Regions from separate parts of the Paractinoplanes abujensis genome, predicted to be linked through region 2. Evidence: riboswitches for the same ligand, from Rfam matches in the RefSeq annotation. Region 2 holds a riboswitch; each other region holds the start of a gene.
What was found. Region 2 has a riboswitch for S-adenosylmethionine ahead of BKA14_RS12335 (GNAT family N-acetyltransferase). Riboswitches for the same ligand answer to the same signal wherever they lie in the genome.
Positions count from the first base shown of each region.

Region 1: another riboswitch for S-adenosylmethionine. It lies ahead of BKA14_RS40775 (aminotransferase class V-fold PLP-dependent enzyme); the one in region 2 lies ahead of BKA14_RS12335 (GNAT family N-acetyltransferase).
Region 3: another riboswitch for S-adenosylmethionine. It lies ahead of thrC (threonine synthase); the one in region 2 lies ahead of BKA14_RS12335 (GNAT family N-acetyltransferase).

Region 1 is NZ_JACHMF010000001.1:8,831,414-8,838,891, reverse strand. Features, by position in the region: gene BKA14_RS40790 (gamma-glutamyltransferase) at 1-424, shown strand, start outside; gene BKA14_RS40785 (DUF4240 domain-containing protein) at 673-1,161, opposite strand; gene BKA14_RS40780 (NUDIX hydrolase) at 1,189-1,629, opposite strand; gene BKA14_RS40775 (aminotransferase class V-fold PLP-dependent enzyme) at 1,626-2,774, opposite strand; SAM riboswitch class IV at 2,790-2,906, opposite strand; gene BKA14_RS40770 (DUF1684 domain-containing protein) at 2,965-3,765, shown strand; gene BKA14_RS40765 (NAD-dependent epimerase/dehydratase family protein) at 3,735-4,586, opposite strand; gene BKA14_RS40760 (MarR family winged helix-turn-helix transcriptional regulator) at 4,597-5,061, opposite strand; gene BKA14_RS40755 (LLM class flavin-dependent oxidoreductase) at 5,137-6,168, shown strand; gene BKA14_RS40750 (NADPH-dependent F420 reductase) at 6,170-6,856, shown strand; gene BKA14_RS40745 (potassium transporter Kup) at 6,895-7,478, shown strand, end outside.
Region 2 is NZ_JACHMF010000001.1:2,757,195-2,764,672, reverse strand. Features, by position in the region: gene BKA14_RS12365 (TIM barrel protein) at 1-369, shown strand, start outside; gene BKA14_RS12360 (DUF1593 domain-containing protein) at 371-1,900, shown strand; gene BKA14_RS12355 (hypothetical protein) at 1,951-2,745, opposite strand; gene BKA14_RS12350 (hypothetical protein) at 2,791-2,946, opposite strand; gene BKA14_RS12345 (hypothetical protein) at 3,037-3,429, opposite strand; gene BKA14_RS12340 (50S ribosomal protein L11 methyltransferase) at 3,426-4,067, opposite strand; gene BKA14_RS12335 (GNAT family N-acetyltransferase) at 4,064-4,702, opposite strand; SAM riboswitch class IV at 4,715-4,828, opposite strand; gene BKA14_RS12330 (PPOX class F420-dependent oxidoreductase) at 4,920-5,324, shown strand; gene BKA14_RS12325 (TFIIB-type zinc ribbon-containing protein) at 5,689-6,162, shown strand; gene BKA14_RS12320 (BON domain-containing protein) at 6,239-6,715, opposite strand; gene mnhG (monovalent cation/H(+) antiporter subunit G) at 6,727-7,068, opposite strand; gene BKA14_RS45010 (MrpF/PhaF family protein) at 7,065-7,478, opposite strand, start outside.
Region 3 is NZ_JACHMF010000001.1:7,265,003-7,272,480, forward strand. Features, by position in the region: gene BKA14_RS33250 (AAA family ATPase) at 1-321, opposite strand, end outside; gene BKA14_RS33255 (alpha/beta fold hydrolase) at 437-3,190, shown strand; gene BKA14_RS33260 (ABC transporter permease) at 3,187-4,053, shown strand; SAM riboswitch class I at 4,134-4,256, shown strand; gene thrC (threonine synthase) at 4,268-5,551, shown strand; gene BKA14_RS33270 (GNAT family N-acetyltransferase) at 5,821-6,798, shown strand; gene BKA14_RS33275 (hypothetical protein) at 6,737-7,228, opposite strand; gene BKA14_RS33280 (GNAT family N-acetyltransferase) at 7,228-7,478, opposite strand, start outside.

The sequences.
Region 1 (7,478 bases), 6.1 Mb from region 2:
GCACACGTTGTGCCCGGCCATCGCCACCACCGGAGAGAGCGTGGTCGCGCTCGGCTGCCAGGGCGGCCGGGCCCAGCCGTGGATCCTGGCCCAGCTGGCCCCCGACGTCCTGTCGGCCCCCGACCCCGGCGAACTGGCGGCGCGTCCACGGTGGATCGTCCGCGGCGACGACTTGATCCTCGAGCCGGGCCTGCCCGCCGACGCCTTTGCTCCGCGGGCCTCGACCGTGCCGACCGCGCCCGACGCCTTTGCTCCGCGGGCCTCGACCGTGCCGACCGCGCCCGACGCCTTTGCTCTGCGGATCTCGACCGTGCCGGCCCTGCACGACGACGCCGGCCACGTCCAGCTGTCCCGCCTGCGCCACGGTGTGCTTGACGCCGGAAGCGACCCCCGCGCCGACGGCCTCGCCGCGGTGCTTCCCTGACCGGATCCGTCCGCCACAGGCTCCACTCCCTCGCGGCGACCCTGGTGAGGGGTCGCCGGTGGTCCGGCATCAGCAGCTGCCGGACCACGCGACCTCGCACGACAGCCACCCCCTCCCCGGGGCGACTGCGCCCCGCCGCCCACAGCACCGGCAGCGGAGACGCGGATTGCTCCGCGACACCTAGTCATGTGAGCCCTAGGCATGGGTCAACTATGGCATGGCTCACGGAGCCCCGTCAACGTTCAGCTTCAGCGGCCCGGTGGCTCACTCGTGCCGCCGCGGTTCAGCAGACGGGCCACGCCGACAGCAGCACGAATCCACAGTGGCGGTTCAGACCCCGCCCACCCCTCGGCATTGCTGCCCGACTCGTAGTCGTACGGAGCCTCATGCGTCCACGGCAGTCCGGTTTTCCGCTCGTAGGCCGTCGACGCCACAGACAGCAGGTGCTCAGCCTCGCGGGTGGCATACCGGCGCAGTTTCCGAGGCTCGGCGAGCACTTCCTCGTACGCCGAAGGCCCGTCCGCCACAACAGCGCAGCGCACGTAAAGAAACCAGTCCCCCCGGGCCCGCGCGGCCCTGGCGTGCGGATAAGTGTCGATGGCATACAACAATGCCGCCAGCCGGTCCTCGAAACCGTATATGGCGGAGACTTCACGTCGGGCCAGTTCGTCGACGACGCGCCCGAATTCGCGGTCGTCCCCGAGGGTGATCAGCTGCCAGAAGTCGCCGGGTTCCATTCCACGATTGTCCCGTGAGGACAATTTTCACAACAATGCGGTCAGTGGCGCCCGGATGCTGGGTGGAAACACATTCAGCGGCTCGAAGTCGGCCGGGGTGGCCCACAGCAATTCGAAACTGTTGAGCGGCCCGTTCTCGACGGCCTCGGGCCCGGACAGCACGGGCGTGCCCTCGACGTCGGTCATGAGGAAATAGACAGCCCGGCGTTTGGCGTGCCGGCCCGACCACAGTTGACGCTCGATCCGTGCCGTCATCGTGGTCTCCTCGGTCAGCTCGCGCAGGACGGCTTCCTCGAACGACTCCCCGGGCTCGACACTCCCGCCCGGCAGCACGGCGTAGTGGTGACCCGCGCAGGCCAGGGCCCCGCGCGGGCACATCACGCACGGCCGGGGCCGCTGCAGGTAACGCTTCATCAGCAGGACGCGGCCCTCGGAGATCACGACGGCCACGGCGCGCGGTTGAGTCATGGGAACAGAATGCCGCACAGCCGGTCGATGTCGTCGTGGGTGGTGCCCAAGCCGAAGCTCACGCGCAGCAGGCCGCCGGTTCCGCAGTCGCCGCCACCGCCGAGGCGCCGCACCAGCGGGTGGGCGCAGAACATTCCCGCCCGGACGCCGATGCCGTGTTCACGCCCCAGCCGATCGGCGACGCCGACCGCGTCGGGCAGGGCGTACGAGACGATGCCGACGCGCGGCTGCCGTCCGCCGAAGAGGGTGACACCGTCGGGGAGCGAAGCGAGCAGCGAACGCTCATGGTCGTCCAGCTCGGCGCGATCGGCCTGCATCAGCGCCTCGCATACGGCGGCCAGAGCGACAGCTCCGATCAGGTTGGGGGTGCCGCCTTCGTGCCGCGCGGGTCCGGTGGCCCAGGTGACGTCGTGGTCGCCGACGGACAGGCTGGCGCCGCCGCCGCGCAGGTACGGTTCGGCCGCGTCCAGCCAATCGCTCCGCCCGGCCAGCACGCCCGCCCCGAACGGCGCGTACAGCTTGTGCCCGGAGAAGGCGACATAGTCCGTGCCCAGTTCGCTCAGGTTCACCGGCCGGTGCGGCGCCAGCTGAGCGGCATCGAGCAGAACCCTTCCCCCGTACGAGTGAGCCACGTCGGCCAGTTCCCGCACCGGCCAGATCTCCCCCGTCACATTGCTCGCGCCGGTCACGGCGAGCAGCGCGGGACCCCGTACGGACTCGAAAGCGGCCCGCACCGCCCGGACCGCCGCGTCGGGATCGGCCGGCGCGGGCAGGCGCACGGGTGACGGCCAGGGCAGCAGGTTGGCGTGGTGCTCGCCGTCGAACACGATCGTCGTGGTGCCCTCGGGCAGCGCGCGGGCCAGCAGGTTGAGCGAGTCCGTCGTGTTGCGCGTGAAGATGACGCTGTCGCCGTCGCGGGCGCCCACGAACTCGGCCACGGTGTCGCGGGCCCGCTCGTATTCGAGCGTCGACCGCTGCGACCGCAGCCCCGCGCCGCGGTGCACGCTGCCGTAATACGGGAGCAGATCCCGTACGGCGTCGGCCGCGGCCCGGACAGCGGGCGCCGAGGCCGCGTAGTCGAGGTGAACGAAACGTTGCCCGCCCACGGTCAGGTCGGCGCCGACGACATCGAGACGGTCAGACACAGCAAGGCCTCCGGAGGCTCGCGCTTGCCTGCGCCCGGCCGGGCGCAGACCTGGTCCTCACCCGGGGCACCCCATCGCGAACGCAAGGGTTGCCGGCCAGCAAGCCGGGGCTACGCGCTGGCACTCATGACCTTCCGAAGAGGCTAGCATCACGTAACTCCTATCGGTCAAGTAGGCATAGGCTGAACGCATGGACGAGCAGCTTTGGGCCGAGTGGCACGCCGAGCACGAGCGCACCCTCGCCGACCCGCATGGATTCCTGGCCGTCACCAGCCTCAACTTCCTCACCGCGACCCCGCAGCGCTTTCCCGACGCCCCCGGCGAGTGGAGCACCGGCCCGGCCGGCCCGGTCGTCACGCTGGCCCCCGGCGAGTCACTCACCGTCGACGGCACGGAGGTCACCGGCCGCCACGAGTTCGGCGTCCTCCCCGAACGCGGCGGCCGCAACGCCACCGCCGGCGACGCCGTCATCGAAGTGGCCAAGCGCGGCGGTTTCGACATCGTCCGCCCCCGCCACCCCGGCAATGCGCTGCGCACCCGGTTCCGCGGCACCCCCACGTACGAGCCCACCGACAAGTGGCAGCTGACCGGCCGCTACGTTCCCTTCGACACCCCGCAGGACGTCACGGTGGGCGCCGCCGTGGAGGGTTTGGAACACATCTACGAGTCCCCCGGCGTCGTCGAGTTCGAGGCCCTGGGCACCCCGCTCTCCCTCACAGTCTTCAACGGCCGCACCCCGGGATCGTTCTTCGCCCTGTTCACCGACGAGACGTCGGGCATCACCACGTACGCGGCCAACCGCAGCCTGGCCATCGCCGAGCCGGCCTCCGACGGCACAGTCACCCTCGACTTCAACCGCGCCACCAACCTGCCCTGCGCCTACACCGACTTCGCCACGTGCCCCCTGCCCCCGGCGGAGAACAAACTCCCCGTCCCCGTCGAGGCCGGCGAGAAAATCCCCTACGAACGCCAGCTGAACGCGGGCTCGTAGCCGAGCAGGCGGCGGGCCTTGTCGATGGAGAGCAGGGTCTCGTGTTCGGTGAGGTCTTTCTTGAGGGGCAGGTCGGGGAAGACCTCAGCCGCCAGGGCGGTGCTGGGCCGGGCCATCACCGTGTCGGCGTTGGCGATCACGAAGATCTCGACACCCGGCTTCCCGTACGCCAGGGACAGCCGGACGGCTTGGGCCCCGTCGCGGGCGTCGATGTAACCCCACGCGTTCCAGCTGCGGTGGTGCGGATCGGCGTCGTACGAGGGGAAGTCCTGGTAGTCGCCGGGTTCCATCACGTTGGAGAAGCGCAGGCCGACCATGGTCAGCGTGGGGTCCCAGCGGCAGAACTGGGCCGCCATCTGCTCCTCGAGGTGCTTGGCCAGCGAGTACGAGGAGTTGGGGCGGGCCGGGTACTCCTCGTCGGCCGGCAGGTACGGCGGCGGCGTGGTCTCGAAGGGCAGGCCGAGCACGGTTTCGCTGGACGCCCACACGACGGTCTTGATGCCGGCCGTACGGGCGGCGGCGAAGACGTTGTACGTCACCGTGATGTTGTTGTGGAACGTGGCCGCGTTGGGGAGCAGGCCGGGGGCGGGGATCGCGGCCAGGTGCACCACGGCGTCGATCTTGTCGTAGCGGTCGTCGACGGCGGTCAGCACGGAGACCGCCTGGCCGAAGTCTGACAAATCGACACGCGTGTAGGACGCCGCCGACGGCGGACCCGGCGCCAGGTCGAGGTTCACCACGTCGTTGCCGTGGTCGAGCAGGTCCTTGACGACGGCGCGGCCGAGTTTGCCGCTGCCTCCGGTCACCGCGATACGAGCCATGCCGACCTTTCTACCCCCGTACGAGATGGGCACGCAGGGCGGCCGCGATCTCGCCCGCCGCCGCGAGCTGTTCGGGGGTCAGCGCGTCGACGAAGAGTTCGCGGATGTCGCGCAGATGCGGCCGGGTCGCCGCCTGGAACGCGGCCAGCCCTTCCGGGGTGAGCACCACCTCGTGACCCCGGCTGTCGGTGGCGCACTCCTCGCGGCGGATCAGCCCGCGCTTCTCCATCCGGCCCAGGTGGTGCGACAACCGGCTGCGCTCCCAGCTGATCGCGGCGGCCAGCTCGGACGAGCGCAGCCGCTGCCCGGTGGCTTCGCTGAGCGCGAGCAGCACCGCGTAGTCCCCCGGCGAGAGCTGGGACGTCTGCTGCAGGCGGGCCGTCAGCTCGGCCCGCACCAGGTCCCCCGTCTCCAGGAAGTCACGCCAGACCCGGAGCTCGTCCCGGGTGGGAAATCGCCGTGTGCCAGCGCTCACAACTCCACCTCCTGTGATTGACGTGTCAATAGTAGCGGGCATAATTGACACGTCAATCAGCTTGAGAGGGTCATGATGACGGAACTCACGTTCGGCCTCGACACGTTCGGCGACAGGCCGGAGGACGACAAGGGCAATCTGCTTTCGCACGGCGACGCCATCCGGCAGGTCGTCGACGAGGCCGTGCTCGCCGACGAGCTGGGCGTCGACGTGATCGCGCTGGGCGAGCACCACCGGCCGGAGTATGCGATCTCCACCCCCGAGACCGTGCTCGCGGGCATCGCGGGCCGGACCAAGCGCATCCACCTGGCGTCCGGCGTCACGGTGCTGAGCTCCGACGACCCCGTACGGGTGTTCCAGCGCTTCGCGACCGTGGACGCCCTGTCGAACGGACGCGCCGAGGTCATCCTGGGCCGCGGGTCCTTCACCGAGTCGTTCCCGCTGTTCGGCTACGACATGGCCGACTACGACAAGCTGTTCGAGGAGAAGATCGAGCTCTTCGTCCAGCTGCTCGACGAGAAGCCGGTGACCTGGAGCGGCACGACCCGCGCGCCGCTGGTCGACGCCGACGTGTTCCCCAAGACCGACTCCGGCCGGCTGACGACGTGGGTCGGTGTGGGCGGCTCCCCGCAGTCCGTGGTCCGTGCGGCCCGTTACAACCTGCCCCTGATGCTGGCGATCATCGGTGGCCGGCCCGACCGCTTCGCCCCGTACGTGGATCTCTATCGGCGGGCCGCCGACCAGCTCGGCACGGTGGCGCACCCGGTCGGGATGCACTCGCCGGGGTTCGTCGCCGACACCGACGAGGAGGCCAAGGAGATCTTCTACCCGCGCTTCAAGGTCATGCGGGACCGGATCGGCGCCCTCCGGGGCTGGCCGCCGCTGCGCAAGCAGGAGTTCGACTACGAGGTCGAGCAGGGCTCGCTGTACATCGGCTCGCCCGAGACCGTGGCCCGCAAGATGGCCGGCGCGATCAAGACCCTCGGCGTCGGGCGGTTCGACATGATTTACACCGCCGGTTCGATCCCGGCCGGCGCCCGCATGCGCGCCGTCGAGCTGTTCGGCACTAAGGTGCTGCCGATGACTCGTGAAATCCTGGCCGCCTGAGATGACGACGATCGGCATTCTCGGCGCCGGCAAGGTGGGCACCGTCCTGGCCCGGCTCGCGGTGGCGGCCGGGCACCAGGTGCTCATCGCCGGCTCCGGCGACGTCGCGAAAATCGGTCTGATCATCAGCGTGCTGGTGCCGGGGGCCGAGCCCACCACCGCGGCCGACGCGGCGGCCCGGGCCGACGTCGTGGTGCTGGCCCTGCCGCTGGGCAAGCACCGCAACGTCCCGGTCGAGCCGCTGCGGGGCAAGCTGGTCGTCGACGCCATGAACTACTGGTGGGAGGTCGACGGCATCCGCGACGACCTGACCGACCCCCGCACGTCGTCGAGCGAGATCGTGCAGGCGTTCCTGCCCGGCTCGCGCGTGGTCAAGGCGTTCAACCACATGGGTTATCACGACCTCGAGGAGGGCGCGCGGCCCACCGGCACCCCCGGCCGCAAGGCGATCGCGGTGGCCGGCGACGACCCGGCCGACGTGGCCGCGGTCTCGGCGCTCGTCGACGACCTCGGGTTCGATCCCGTGGTGGCCGGGCCGCTGGCCGCCGGCGTACGGCTGGAGCCGGGCACGGAGGCGTTCGGCGCCAACGTCGCGGCGGACGAACTGGAGGCCATGATCGGCCGTTTCCCCACTTCCGAGCGTGGTCGTGTGGTACTCGAAGCTCGTGGCGACGGACACGCCGGATAGGACCTCCCAAGCGGGTACGGCGGGCGCAGAATGGGCCAGTGAGCGAACCGGCGGCCCCGCACGTGCAGCACGACCACTCGAAGCTGAAGGCGGCAGTGGTCGTCGGCGCCCTCGGTGTCGTCTTCGGCGACATCGGCACGAGCCCGATCTACACGCTGCAGACGATCTTCAACCCGGCCGACCCGCACCCGGTGCCGATCAGCGACAGCAACATCCTGGGCGTGGTGTCGACGATCTTCTGGTCCGTCATGATCATCGTGACGCTGACCTACATCTCGCTGGTGATGCGGGTCAACAACGACGGCGAGGGCGGCATCATGGCCCTCATCACCCTGCTGCGCCGCTGGGGGTCCGACCACCACCGGCGCAGCGCGGTGATCCTGGCCGCGTTCGGCATCTTCGGCGCCTCGCTGTTCTTCGGCGACAGCATGATCACGCCGGCCATCTCGGTGCTGTCCGCGATCGAGGGCCTCGAAACCGTCCGCTCCGGGCTGGACGACCTGGTCGTGCCGATCACCGCCGTCATCATCGTGATCCTGTTCGCCTTCCAGCGGCACGGCACGGCGGCGGTCGGGCGCCTCTTCGGCCCCATCATGATCGCCTGGTTCACGGTGATCGGGGC
Region 2 (7,478 bases):
GGCGGCGAGTCCCCGGCCGACGCGGCCCAGCTGATCATCGACCACGGCCGTCTCTACGGCATGGACGTCAACGACAACCTGCGCGGCTGGGACGACGACCTGGTCGTGGGCACGGTTCACCTGACCGAGATCTTCGAGTTCTTCCACACCCTGCGCAAGAACAACTGGGACGGCGTGTGGCAGCTCGACCAGTTCCCGTTCCGCGAGGACAGCGTCGACGCGGCCAACACGGCGATCGGCACCCTCAAGCGGATCCACCGGGCCCTCGACCGGCTCGACACGGCGGCACTGGCCGAGGCTCAGGAACGCCAGGACGCGATGGCCGCCCAGCGCCTCGTCCAGAACGCCCTCTTCGGCGAGGTCCAGTGACATGCGTTTCCACCGTGCACTGACGAGCGCGGTCGCCGGCGTCGTGGCTGCCGTCACCGCTGCCGCGCCGGCTTCCGCCTCCTCCGGGCGCCACACCGACAAACCTCGTACGGTCGTCACCACCGACATGGAATCCGACGACATCGCCTCGCTCGTGCGCTACCTGCTCTACACGAACGAGCTCGACACCCAAGGCATCATCTACAGCAGCAGCAAATTCCACTGGGCCGGTGACGGTAAAGGCACCGAGTTCTTCCTGCCCGGCCGCGAATACAAGACCCCGCAGACGTCGTGGCGGTGGACCGGCTCGACGACAATCGAAACCCAGATCATCCCCGCGTACGCGAAGGTCTATCCCAACCTGCGCAAACACGACGCGGCCTACCCGTCGCCCGCGAAAATCAGATCGCTCGTGCGGCTCGGGAACATCGCCTTCGAAGGCGAGATGGCCTCGGACACGCCCGGATCGAACCTCATCCGGGATCTGCTGCTCGACCGGGACCGGCGACCGCTCTACCTGCAGGCGTGGGGCGGGACGAGCACCATCGCGCGGGCGCTCAAATCGATCGAGGAGCGCTATTCCGGTACTCCGCAATGGTCGTCGGTGCGTGCTGCGGTGTCGAAGAAGGCCGTTATTCTGGCCAGCGGGTTCCAGGACGAGACGTACGCGAACTACATCTCGAAGGCCTGGCCCGCGCTGCGCGTCGAGGAATTGTCGGCGGGCTATGCGACGTGGGGCTTCAACTGCAACAACGACGGCCAGGGCAACGTACGGGGGCTGCCCGCGGACCGGGCCTACTTCACCGGCGACTGGATCCGGCGGAACATCCAGATCGGGCCGTGGGGTTCGCTCTACCGCTCGTGGCTCGACGGGCAGACCACCCCCGGCGACCCGCTCGACGTGTTCGGCGACCCGGTCAAGGCGCCCGGCGGCTGGTGCAAACCGATGAGCCCGTACGACTTCCTGTCCGAAGGCGACAACGTCGTGTTCAACCAGCTTCTCCGTACGGGCCTGCAGAACCCGGCCGCCCCGGCGATCGGGGGCTGGGGCGGCCGGGCCTACCAGGTGTCGGCGTCGCCCGACCTGTGGCGGCTCGTCCCCACCGAGAAGGACGCGACCGGCGCCGACGTGGCCGACCTGACCACGCTGCGCTGGGCGGGCGCGGCCCAGAACGACTTCGCGGCCCGCATCCAGTGGACGCTGACGCCACGCTGGTCACGGGCCAACCACCCGCCGTCGGTGCGGATCGCCGCCGGTGACACGGTGCCAGCCCGGCCCGGAGCGACCGTGTCGCTGGGCGCGAAACTGTCCGACCCGGACGGCCGCAAGGTGACCGCCTCGTGGTGGCAGTACCGCGAGGAGGGCACCTATCCCGGGGCTGTCGCCGTGACGGGTCGGGGCTCGTCGGCGTCGGTCAAGATCCCGGCGGACGCGCGGCCCGGCCAGACGATCTCGGTGATCCTGCAGGGCACCGATAGCGGGACGTTCCCGCTGACCCGCTACGACCGGGTGGTCATCCGGGTGGTGTGAGCAGTGAATGTGGGTGCTGCCCCGGCTTTCCGGCCGGGGCAGCGCTGTGCCTACCAGCCGCCCTGGAAGAAGGCCAGCAGGGCGGGGGCGGGGTCGGCGGCCGTGGTCGCGTTGGCCGTGACCACCACCCCCATGACGAGGGCCAGGGTCAGCGTCACGCCCGCGATCACCTTGTGCCCGGCTCGGGAGGATCCGCGCGCTGGGTTGTGCCCGGCTGGCGACGACCCGCGCGCTGGTTTGTGCCCGGCTCGGGAGGGTCCGCGCCACAGCAGGACGCTCGTGGCCAGCAGGATCAGCACGGCGACGCCCGCGATGGGCACCATGACCGCGTGATACCAGCCGAAGTCGCTGACCATCGGCTCCAACGACGCCGGCATCGGAGCACCCGAACTGAGCACCGCGCTCAGCTCGCGCCCGGCCGCGGCCAACGTCGGCTCCCCGGCCATCGGCAGCAGCGACGACAGCGGCGCCAGCATGCCCTGCACGTTGGCCATCACGGCCGCCGCGGCCACCACGGCCAGCCCCGACACCCCCGCCGCGACCAGCTTGCGGCTGCGCCAGAGCGGAACGGCCAGGGCCACCAGCGTCCCCAGCAGCAGCGCCGAGATCACGCCCTTCACCACGTGGAAGGCGAACCAGTAGTCGACAAGCCGCTGCAGGCCCGCGTCGAGCTGCCCGCCACCGGCCCGCCAGTAGTCGGCGAACCCCTGTTGGGTGGCCTGCACAAGCTGCCCGTGACTGGTCGGGCCGGCACCCGTCCAGGCCGCCGCCACCACGGGCGGCAGCATCACAAAGGCCACCACCAGCGCGGCCGCGAGCACTCCGAGAAATCTTCTGTCCCACATCGCCGGCACGGTAGCCAGCGCGTTCACTAGGTCTTTCGGCTGCGCCTACGCCTTTCGGCCGGGCCGGCGCGTGTCGGTGAACCAAACCGCGAACGCCGCCCCCAGCAAGACGGCAGGCCACCCCACCACCCCGATCAGCACGATCAGCAGGGCGACAGCCAGGAACGCGGCCCTGACCACAACCACCGACGGAAGCCTCATCCACCCATCGTCCGCTGTCGACCGTTCGCCCGGCACCGAATCGTGACACCCCGCACGATGTGGTGCTTGTCGCTTTCCGCCCGGCTCCGATCAGGGCCGCTCGTAGCCGCACTCCTCGTGGAGCCAGCGGTCCAGGTAGGCGGCAACCGCACCCGGGACGGGGGAGCCGAGCACCTCGAGCCATTCGGTGGCGGCCCGGCGCATGTGCCGGACCGCGGCCGCGCCCTGGTCCGGTGCTCCGCGGCCGGGGGCGTCCATCTCGTCGGTGAGCGAACCCCAGATCCAGCTCAGGGCGGCCGGGAAGTCGGCGATGGGCTCGCCCGCCGGGGCCGCGCCCAAGGCCCGTCCGGCCAGCCCGGCGAAGTCCAAGCCGGCCTCGTACGTCGCGTCGGGGTCGCCGGCCGCCAGGACCAAGCGGGCCTGCGCGGCAGCGGCGGCCAGAAAGCCCGGCGGACCGGACTCCGGGTAGTAGCCGGCTTTCACGGCCGGGAGCCTGCCGTCGAGACGGGGGTGCGGCGCAGCTCCCAGACGCTGACCGGGGCCTCCGGTCCGGTCAGCGGGTGCCAGGCCCGGTGCATCGGCAGGGTGGCGGTGAGCACCCGGCGACGCGACACGGCCGGCACCGAGCGGATCGGCAGAGTGTCGGCGGCGGTGGTGCGTACGGTGGCCGCTCTGGTGTGCCTCAGCACGAGGCGCAGCGTGTCGAGGCCGTCGGCGCCACCACCCACGTGCAGGTGGCGCTGGTCGGGCTCGACCGCCTCCAGGGTGGACGCGGGGCGCTGCGGCGGATTGACGGCGAGCAGGTCGGCGTCGAGCTCGTCCAGCTCGCGGAAGTCGAGGCGAAGGACCTCCACGGGCTGCACACCCAGGGTCTCGGCCACGTTGCGCCGGGTCAGCTCGACCGCGGCGGGATCGGAGTCGATCGCGATCACGTGCCGGGCGCCGGCCCGCAACGCCGCGATGGTGATCAGGCCGGCGCCGCAGCCCGCATCGATCACCGTACGGTCGCCGCAGTCCTGCAACGCGGCCGCGAGCAGCGCCGAGAACCGGGAAGGCGCGTGGACGCCGGGCGCCAGGGGCAGCGTGCGGCCGAACTCGAACCAGGACCGCCAGTCCCTCATCGCGCTGAGTCCTTGCGCTGCCCCGTCCTGGCGGCCAGCCGTTGCCGCAGGTGGGCGCGGCAGGCGGGCCATTCCGGGGCGATGACCGAAAAGATCGCCGAGTCGCGCAACCGGCCCTCCTCACCCGGCACCCACGACCGTGACCAGCGGCGCAGGACGCCCTCGAAGGTCGCGCCGGTCGCCGCGATCGCCGCCCGGGAACGAACGTTGCGCGCGTCGGTCTTGAGATCGACCCGCTCGACGCGCCAGTTGTCGAAGGCGTTCGCGAACAGCAGCAGCTTCGCCTCGGTGTTGATGCCGGTGCCCTGCGCCGCGGCGGCCAGCCAGGTGAAGCCGACCTCGATCGCATACAGGTCACCGGTTTCGGGGCGGCGGCGCGGATCCCAGTACGCGGTGGCTCCGACGGCCCGGCCCGTGTCCAGCGCGATCTGCGCATACGGAGTCATGGTCCCCTGGGCCGCCCGCCCGAGCTGCTGGTCGATGTAGTCGTCCACCTCGCCGGGCTGCGGCACCCAGGTCCAGCCGAACGACCCACGATCACCGGCGGCCGCCGCGGCCAGGTCGGCCGCGTGCGCGGGGGTCAGCGGCTCGAGCCGTACGAGGGAACCTTCAAGGACAGGCCGGGGCAGAGTCACAGCGCACTCCCGAGTCGTGGTTTGCCCGGCACGCTGCGCGCCGGACCTGGTCATCACCCGGAGCACCCACCCACCACAGGGGGTTGCCGGCCAGCGAGCCGGGGCTTGACGCTGGCACTCGTGACCCGTCGGACCATAGCAGTCCCACGCCGACGCGAATATTCGGCCACCCGCCGACGAACCCACAATGCCCATAGGTTGGGTAGAGTGTGCGACCGTGACGTCTGAAACCCGGATCATCCCCGACGAGCTCCTCGACCTGCTGGAGCGGCCCCTGATCGGTCACCTCGCCACCGTGCGCGACAACGGTACGCCGCAGGTCAACCCGATGTGGTTCAGCTGGGACGGTCAGTTCCTGCGCTTCACGCACACCAACTTCCGCCGCAAGTTCCGCAACGTCACGGCCAACCCCGCCGTCTCCCTCTCGATCGTCGACCCGGCCGACCCGTATCGCTATATCGAAGTACGAGGCGTCGTGGAACGCATCGACCCCGACCCGAACGGCGACTTCTTCGTCGAGCTGGCCGAGCGTTACGACGCTCCGTTCGGCACCAAGCCCCCGACCGACGCCCCGGACCGCGTCATCTTCGTGGTCCGCCCAACAGCCATCGGAAAGCGCTGACGCCGGCTCGGTATCCGCCTGTGCCCCGCGCACCTGCCTGGCGCCGCTCGCACCCGCCCGCGCCAGGCGCACCCGCCCGGCACCCGGCGCACCCGCCCGCGCCAGGCGCGCCCGCCCGGCACCCGGCGCGCCCGCCCGGCACCCGGCGCGCCCGCCCGGCACCCGGCGCGCCCGCCCGCGCCAGGCGCGCCCGCCCGGTGCCGCTCGCACCCGCTGAGCCCGCGGCCCCACTCGGCCATCCGAGGTATCCGCTCAGTCGGCCTCCCCCGCCCAAGCCCGTCCTGCCAACGAGTCGTCGTCGCGGGCCTACCGGTCGGCGTTAATCAGGTCGCCCTGTCGGTGGCGGGGTGGATAGCGTCGCGGGGTGAGGCGCTATCGCTATGTGGGGCCGGCGGACATCCAGGAGTCGGCCGGCCGCGTGGAGCCGGTCCGTCTCGACGCCGCGGGACGGCTCCCGGACGAGCCGCTGACGTTCGTCGTCGGGGTCGACGGGTGGCTCAAACTGGCGCCGCGCCGGAGTGAACACGTCGTTCTGGCCGATGGGCAGGACGTGCTGGCGGCCGGTGAGATGACATTCGACGGCGAGCGGCGGGTGGTCGAGGTGTCGAACCAGTCGACCGGCTACTGCCCGGACCCGGACTGCTGGCCGGCCGTGGCCGCGGCACTCGACCGTCTCGGCACAGCCCACCCCGGCGGCTTCACTCATGAGCTGACCTTCCGGCGCTGCCCGGATTGCGGCGAGCGCAACATCGTGCGCGACGGTGACTTCACATGCGCGTTGTGCGGCGGCGATCTGCCGACGGCGTGGAATTTCAGTTCGGTGCCAGATCAACCGTGACATGCAGACCCCCGCCGATGCGGCGCTGTGGTGGGGCGCCGCGGCGCGACGCGGGGTGGCGCGAGGAGGGAGGCGGTCAGCGTTTGCGGCGGCGGAGCAGGACGTCGGCGGCCCAGGCCAGGAGGCCGACGCCGAAGAGGGCGGCCAGCCAGCCGGCTACCTCGATCAGGACGATGGTGGCCGTCACGGTCAGCATGACCATGCGAGCGACCACCGCGGCCGGGGAGCCGCGGCGGGTGCTGCGGGCCGGGGACGTGGCCAGGTGGGCTGCCAGCTCGCCGAACTGGCGGGCCTCGCGCAGACGGGTCTCACCGTCGGTGATGCGGAGGACGTCGCACAGGTCGCGCGGGCCGGCAACCTCGCGGACCGCCGAGATCAGGGCGTCGTGGACCTCGCGGCTCTCGACCCGGCCGGTCAGGATGGCCACGCCGTTCTGGACCTGGACGGCCACCGGCTGGCGGCGGAAGCGGTCGTCCGCCGCCAAGGACTCGGCTATGCGGCGGGCCAGGGCGGCGTCGGGTCCATCGGGTGGTGGCATGCCGAACAGCTCCATGCTGAACCCCCTCACCGTTTGTCGTCGGCGGTGCGGAGTTCGTCGACGACCAGCAGGTCCTCGCGGGCCAGTCCGGCGCGGTAGCCGGCGCGCCCGATCATGTGGGCCGCGACCGGGGCTGTGGCCATGCTGAACACGGCGACCAGCAGCAGCGTCGTGATGTCGACGGCGTCGCGCAGCCGCAGCGCGCAGCCGGTCAGCACCAGCAACAGGCCGAGCACTTGGGGCTTGGTGGCCGCATGCATGCGGGACAGCAGGTCGGGGAAGCGCATCAGGGCGACCCCGGCGGACAGGCCGAGCAGGGCGCCGACGATCAGGCAGACGCCGGCGGCGACGTCGAGGACGCCGTTCATCGGGAACCTCCTTCGCTGGTGCGCTCGACGGCCGTCAGATCGTCGCGACCGGCCGCGAGACCGTTGGGATCGACCCCGAGACCGTCGCGCCCGGAGGCGAGGCCGCTGAGAGCGTTGCGATCGGCCCGGCCGGAGCGGTCCGAGGGGTCGGAGCCGTCGGAGCCGTCGGTGCGGCCGGCGGCGTGCGACGCCCCGGCCTCAGCCGCCGGGTTACGCCGGATGGCGAAACGGGCCACACTGACCGCCCCCGTGAAGCCCAGAACGGACAGCACCGCGAGCACCGGCAGCACGGTGGCGTCGCGGGAGAAGGCCGCCTCCGTGGCCAGCGCCGACACGATGACGGCGAGCAGCACGTCGGTGGCGACGATCCGGTCGAGCACCGACGGCCCCCGCACGATGCGGATCAGCGT
Region 3 (7,478 bases), 4.5 Mb from region 2:
CAGGGCCACCACGTCGGCCGCGCCGGCCAGCGTGACGTGCCGAGCCGCCACCGCCGGCTCGACGCACACGGTGACCCGGCCGCCGTCGCGCAGCCCCAGGTTGCCCAGGGTCAGGTCGTCGGCGTAGAGGAACTCGCGGCTCGCCCCGGGCTGGGCCTTGGCCGCGAGCGCCGCCGTGGTGCGGGTGGCGCTCAGCCGTACGGGATCGCCCGCGTTGATCGACAGCGCGGTCATGACGTCGGGGTGCAGCCGCACGATGCCGCGGCGGTCGTCGAGCCCGGTCGGCCGTAGCGTCGCGGTCAGCGTCAGTTCGTCAGTCACGCGTGCAGGCCCCTGTCGTCAGCGTCCGTCCTGATCCCATCGTCCACGCTATCGTCCGCGGGCTCCTGAGAGGTTTCACAGGCATCGCTCAGACGCCTCCGGCTAGCGTTCAGGCATGTCTTGGACCAGCCGGCTGCCCCGGCCCACCCGGCGCCGGATTGTCGCCGCCTCGGTCGTCGTCGTGCTGGTGGCCGCCCTCGTGGGCTGGGCCGCGTGGCCCGAGCGCGCGGCCTGGACGACGCAGGACGAGATGGTCACGGTGCAGACCGGCCCCGAGCGTAACGAGAACGTCACCCTCGACACCCGGCTCTACCTGCCCCGCGACCGCGACGGCAAGGTGCCCGCGGTGCTGCTGGCGCACGGCTTCGGCGGCACCAAGGAGGCGCTCAGCGACGACGCCGAGTCGCTCGCCGGGCGCGGCTACGCGGTGCTCACCTACACCGCCGAGGGCTTCGGGCGCAGCGGCGGCCAGATCCACCTGAACAGTCCCGACTACGAGATCCACGACGCCCAGGGCCTGCTCGACTGGCTGGCCGGCCGGCCCGAGATCCAGCTCGACGCGGCCGGCGACCCCCGGGTGGGTGTGGTCGGCGGGTCCTACGGCGGGGCCCTCGCGCTCATGCTGGCCGGGCAGGACCAGCGGGTCGACGCGATCGTCCCCTCGATCACGTGGAACGACCTGAGCACCGTCTTCCTGCCGCAGTCGGCCGACACCGCAGCCACCGGCGTCTTCAAGAAAGGCTGGGCCGGCGTCTTCTTCGGCAACGGGGGCGCGGTGCCCGCGGCCGGCGCAGAGTCGCAGGTGCCGGTCGGGCTCAACGTCGACCCGGCCTGCGGGCGGTTCGCGGCCGACGTCTGCCGGGCCTACCTCGACGTCGCCACCAGCGGAAACCCCTCCCAGGCGACGATCGATCGGCTGCGTGAGTCGAGTCCGGCCCCGACCCTGAGCAAGATCAAGGCACCCACGCTGCTCATCCAGGGCGCGGTCGACACGCTCTTCCCGCTCAGCGACGCCGACGCCAACGCGCGGGGGATCGCCGCGACCGGCACCCCGGTCAAGGTCGCCTGGTTCACCGGCGGGCACGACGGCGGCGCGGGCCCGCAGACGGATCAGGACAGGGTGAAGTTCCTGACCGCGCAGTGGCTCGACCACTACGTCAAGGGCGAGGGCGAGGCGCCGTCCGGCGACTTCACGTATTCGCGGGTGGCCGGGTTCAGCGCGCTCGACCGCGGGCTCGTGACCAACGGCTACTCCGACGACGCGTACCCGGGCCTGGGCGGAACCGGCACGACCAGCGTGACCCTGCAGGGCCCGGCGCAGCCGATCGCCAACCCGCCGAACGGCAACCCGGGCGCGCTCTCGTCGCTGCCGGGCACGGGCGGGCGCCTCAGCGAACTGCTCTCCGGGGTCGCCGCCGACATCCCCGGCCAGCACGCGACCTTCGAATCGGCTCCGGTGAGCAAGGCGATCGACGTGGCCGGGTCGCCCACCGTCCGGCTGCGGGTCGCCTCGACGAGCGGGGAAGCCACCCTCTTCGTCAAGCTCTACGACGTCGACCAGTCGGGGGCCGAGACGCTGAGCGCCGGCCTGGTCGCCCCGGTGCGGCTCACCGGCCTGCCCGCGGCGCTGGAGGACTCGGAGGTGCACACGGTCCGGCTGCCCGCGATCGTGCGTCAGATCGACGCCGGTCACACCGTACGGGTCGTGGTGGCCACCACCGACCAGGCGTTCCTCTCCCCGGCGGAGCCGGCCCTCTACAGCGTTCAGGTCGGCACGGAGCTGCAGCTGCCGACAGTGGTCGGTGAGCCCATCGCCAACCCGCAGACGATCTGGCGGTACGTGCTGGCCGGCCTGCTCGTGGCGATCGCGCTGGGGCTGGCCGTGCTGCTGCTCGTACGGCGGCGCAAGCTGCGGCGGCGGCACACCCCCACCGATCCCGAGCACGCCGACACCCCGCTGGTCGTGCAGGGGCTGCGCAAGGCGTACGGGGACGGCTTCGTCGCGGTCGAGGAGATCAGCTTCACCGTGCGGCGGGGGCAGGTGGTCGGCCTGCTCGGGCCCAACGGCGCCGGCAAGACCACGACGCTGCGGGTGCTGATGGGCCTGACCATGCCGACGGCGGGCGAGGCCCTGGTGTTCGGGCACAAGCTGGTGCCCGGCTCGCCGGTGCTGTCGCGGGTCGGCGCGCTGGTCGAGGGGCCGGGCTTCCTGCCCCACCTGACCGGGCTGGAGAACCTTGAGGCGTACTGGAAAGCCACCGGACGCCCGTGGGCGGACGCCCGCTTCGACGAGGCGCTCGAGATCGCCGGGCTGGGTGAGTCGGTCCACCGGCGTACGAAGAAATACAGCCACGGCATGCGGCAGCGGCTCGCCATCGCCCAGGCCATGCTGGGCCTGCCCGAGCTGCTGGTGCTCGACGAACCGACCGACGGGCTCGACCCGCCGCAGATCGCCGAGATGCGCCGGGTGCTCAAGCGGTACGCCACCGACGGGCGGGCCGTGCTGGTCAGCAGCCACCTGCTGGCCGAGGTCGAGCAGACCTGCACGCACGCCGTCGTGGTCAACAAGGGCCGCATCGTCGCGTCCGGTCCGGTCGAGGAGATCGTCGGCGACTCCCCGTCGGTGCAGCTGGAGGTGTCCGACGTGCCGGCCGCCGAGCGGGTGCTGGACGAGCTGGGCGTGCGCTCGGTGCTGCCCGACGGGCCGTCCGGGCTGATCGTCGAGATGAACGGCACGCCCCGCTCCGAGGTGGTGGCGTCGCTGGTCCGGGCGGGCGTCGCGGTCGACCGGGTGGTGCCGCGGCGCCGCCTCGAGGACGCCTTCCTCGCCCTGGTCGGCGAGAACTCGCGGGGAAGTGGAGACCGATGAGCGTTGATGTGAGTGCCGGCGCGACCGGCTACCGGCCGTCGCGCACCCTGCCGGTCTGGGCCGAGGTGCGGCGGCAGGCCTCGCGCCGGCGCACCCAGCTCGGGCTGGGCTTCATGGCGGTGCTGCCGCTGATCATCCTGATCGCCTTCGAGTTCGACAGCGGCGGCGACGAGGACGGCGACGGCGGCGCCTTCGGCAGCCTGGTCGACCTGGCCACCTCGGGCGGGCTCAACTTCGCGCTGTTCTGCCTGGCTGTGTCGGCCGGATTCCTGCTGGTCGTGGTGGTTGCGCTCTTCTGCGGCGACACGGTGGCCAGCGAGGCCAGCTGGGGCAGCCTGCGCTACCTGCTGGCGGTGCCGGTCCCGCGGGCCCGGCTGCTCGCGGTCAAGCTGATGGTGGCGCTGGCCTACTCGGCGGTGGCGCTGCTCGTGCTGACCGGGGTCGGGCTGCTCGCGGGCACCCTGCGCTACGGCTGGCACCCGCTGGGCAGCACGATCGCGGCCGAGATCGCGCCCGGCGCAGGTCTGCTGCGGCTGCTCGGGATCGCCGGCTATTTGGCCGTCACCATGCTGGTCGTGGCCGGGCTGGCGTTCTTGCTGGGCACCCTGACCGACGCCCCGCTGGGCGCGGTCGGCGGCGCGGTGATGATCTGGATCCTGTCCAGCATCCTCGACCAGATCACGGCGCTCGGGGTGATCCGCAACGCGCTGCCCACGCATTACAGCGACGCCTGGATGGGCCTGCTCTCCACTCCCGTGCAGACGGACGACCTGGTCAAGGGGGCCATCAGCGCCGTCATCTACGCCACCGTGTGCTGGGGTGTCGCGTTCTGGCGCTTCACCCGGAAGGACATCACCTCGTAGCAGGGGTCTGTCTCACACCTTCGGATCGCGCGTGCCGAAACGCGGGATCCCGTCGTAAGGTGTTGGAAACACAACTGAATACCTCATCCAGAGGGGCAGAGGGATACGGCCCTGTGAAGCCCCGGCAACCACCGTGCAGTCTCGACGACGAGGCCGCGCGCGGCAGGTGCTAATTCCGTCCCCGACCTGGGGAAAGATGAGAGGGAAGGCCTCGATGACGTCTACCGTCAACGCACCCGCTGCTATCTCCGCCTCGCCCGCCAAGGGTCTCGTGTGCCGTGCCTGCGGAGCGGAATACCCGCTGATCGCCCAGCACGCCTGTTACGAGTGTTTCGGCCCGCTCGAGGTGGCCTACGACGCCGACCTCCTCGCGCGGGTCACCCGTGAGCAGATCGAAGCCGGCCCGCAGAACATCTGGCGCTACGCCGGCCTGCTGCCCGCCGGTCAGGACCCGGCGACCCGGGTCACCCTCGACCCCGGCCTGACCCCGCTGGTCAGCGCGCCCGCCCTGGCCGCCGCGGTCGGACTGCGGGCGCCGCTGTGGGTCAAGGACGACTCGGCCAACCCGACCCACTCGTTCAAGGACCGCGTGGTCTCGGTCGCGCTGACCGCGGCCCGGGGCCTCGGCTTCACCCGCTTCGCCTGTGCCTCCACCGGCAACCTGGCCAACTCGGTGGCCGCGCACGCCGCTCGCGCCGGGGCGCCCAGCATCGTCTTCATCCCGTACGACCTGGAGCAGGGCAAGGTCGTCACGACCGCGGTCTACGGCGGCGACCTGGTGGCCATCGAGGGCTCCTACGACGACGTCAACCGGCTCTGCGGTGAGCTGGTCGAGACCGACGAGTTCGAGGACACCGCGTTCGTCAACGTCAACGTCCGGCCGTTCTACGCCGAGGGCTCGAAGACCCTGGGCTACGAGGTCGCCGAGCAGCTCGGCTGGCGCATCCCGGCTCAGGTGGTCATCCCGATGGCTTCCGGCGAGCTGCTGACCAAGGTCGACAAGGCGTTCGCGGAGCTGGTCGAGATCGGGCTGTGCGAGGCGCCCGAGGACGGCTGGACGGTCTTCGGCGCGCAGTCGGCCGGCTGCAACCCGATCGCCACGGCGCTGCAGAGCGGCACCGACGAGATCACCCCGGTCAAGCCGACCGGCATCGCGAAGTCGCTCAACATCGGCGACCCGGCCGCCGGGGCGTACGCGATCGAGGCCGTCCGGCGCACCGGTGGCTGGATGGACTACGCCGACGACGACGAGATCCGGGCCGGCATCCGGCTGCTGGCCGAGACCACCGGTGTCTTCGCCGAGACCGCGGGCGGCACGACCGTGGCCGTGCTCAAGAAGCTCGTCGAGAGCGGCAAGCTCGACCCCGAGAAGGAGACGGTCGTCTACAACACCGGCGAGGGTCTCAAGACGTTGGACGCGATCTCGGAACTGGTCGGACCGACCCACCGGATCAAGCCGTCGCTCAAGGGCGCCCGCGAGGCCGGCCTCCTGGGATGATGACGGTGAGTAACTGACCGTCCGGCGTCAAGTGAGAATTCCATCCCGCGAGGACTTGCGCCGGGTTACCGGGATCGGCAAGATGCTCTCTGCGGGAGGGCGCGGCGCCGTACGCGGCCCCTCACCTTCGAGCTTGGCGACAATCTCTCGAGGGGCCCAACGACCCAGCGCCGGAGGCGTTGTGCGTCCGTTCTCCCGACCAACTTCCGTCCCGTGACGGCGCGATAAATCGCTCGCGTTCATGGCCGCCGCCCGCAAGGGTGGCGGCCATGCGTGTATCTGCCGGTCCTCTGACGTCTTACGAGATCGTCTACGACATTGCGAGCGTTACAGCACATCACGACTGTCCGGACATTCCCTTTTCGATCCGGCGAAACTTCCTCAAGACCTTCGACAATCCGCCACCGGGCGCGCTCATCGAGCGCTATCTGGGCTACCTCGACGACAAGCCGGTCGGCTATCTCGAGCTCAACTTCCCCCAACTCGACAATTTGGACATTGTCGAGCTGGACCTGCTTGTGCTGCCTGAGCATCGACGTCACGGCGTGGGCCGCGCCCTCTATGACCTGGCGGTCGAGCGGGCCGAGGTCCACCACCGCAAACACCTGCAGGCCTCGACCGTCGACCGGCACCCCGACGGCACCGCGTTCGCCGAGTCGGTCGGCGCCAAGCAGGGCCTGGTCGACCTGCGCAGCCGGCTCGACGTCACCGCGCTCGACGAGTCGCTGCTGGCCGGCCTGCGGGCCGAGGCCGACAAGCGCTCGACGGGATACACGTTGCGCAGCTGGGTGGGCGTGCCGCCGGACGACCTGATCGACGGCGTGGCCTATCTGGAGGGGCGGATGAACGCCGACGCCCCGACCGGCGATCTTGTCCTCGAGCCCGAGAAGATGGACGCCGAACGCATCCGCCAGGGCGACCTGACCCGGGAGAGGCGTGGCCGCCGCAACTATCAGACCGGCGCGCTGATCGGCGATCGGCTGGCCGCCTGGACGTCCGTCGTCGCCGAGCTCGACCAGCCGGCGCACGCCTGGCAGAGCACCACCATCGTCGACCCGGAGCACCGCGGCCACCGGCTCGGTCTGCTGGTCAAGCTGGAGAACCTGAGCCTGGTGCGGCGGGAGAAACCGGCCCTGGAGGCGATCGACACGTTCAACGCCGCCGCGAACGCCTTCATGCTCAAGGTCAATCGGGCGATGGGGTTCCGGATGGTCGATTCCTGGATCGACTGGCAGAAGGACCTGTGAGCCGGGCCAGCCAGGGACGCAGCGGGAGGTCGGTGGGGTAACCGCCGGCCTTCAGGCCCGCACGCCTCTCGAAGAAGTTGCGGGCGCCCCACGAGCCGGTCGTCGCGTACGAATAGCCGCAGGCGACCCAGTAGGCCGGCCAGAACAGCGGGCCGAGCAGGGCGTACTGCTTGGCGTGGTGGTGTTCGTGCTCGAACAGCTCGCGGCGCTGCTCGTCGAGCAGCCACTCGGCGCTGCGCCGGGTCACGATGACCGACCCGACGGTGAAGCAGGAGGCGGGCGGGATCGGCAGGCGATAGCCCTCGGCGATCAGCACCCCGTGCCGGCCTCGCCTGATCTTGGCCCGGGTGGCCAGCGCGACCAGCAGCCCGGCTCCCGTCGTGCCGTTCAGCGCGGTCAGGAGGCCCCTGGTGACGTGACGCGCGGCCATCACACGACCCGCCGCATCCGCAGCTCGGTCAGGGCCGGGATCACCGGGTGCGGCACGCGCTCGCCGGTGTCGCCGAAACCGAGTTTCTCGTACGCCCGGACGGCCCGGTCGTTGCCCACGACGACCTCGAGCAGCGTGTGCCGGCGGCCCGCGGCGGCCGACCACGCGCTGACCGCCTCGATCAGGTCGGCCACCACCTTGCCGCCCCGGTAGGCCGGCGTCACGTAGACCGCGAAGATCACCGTCTGGC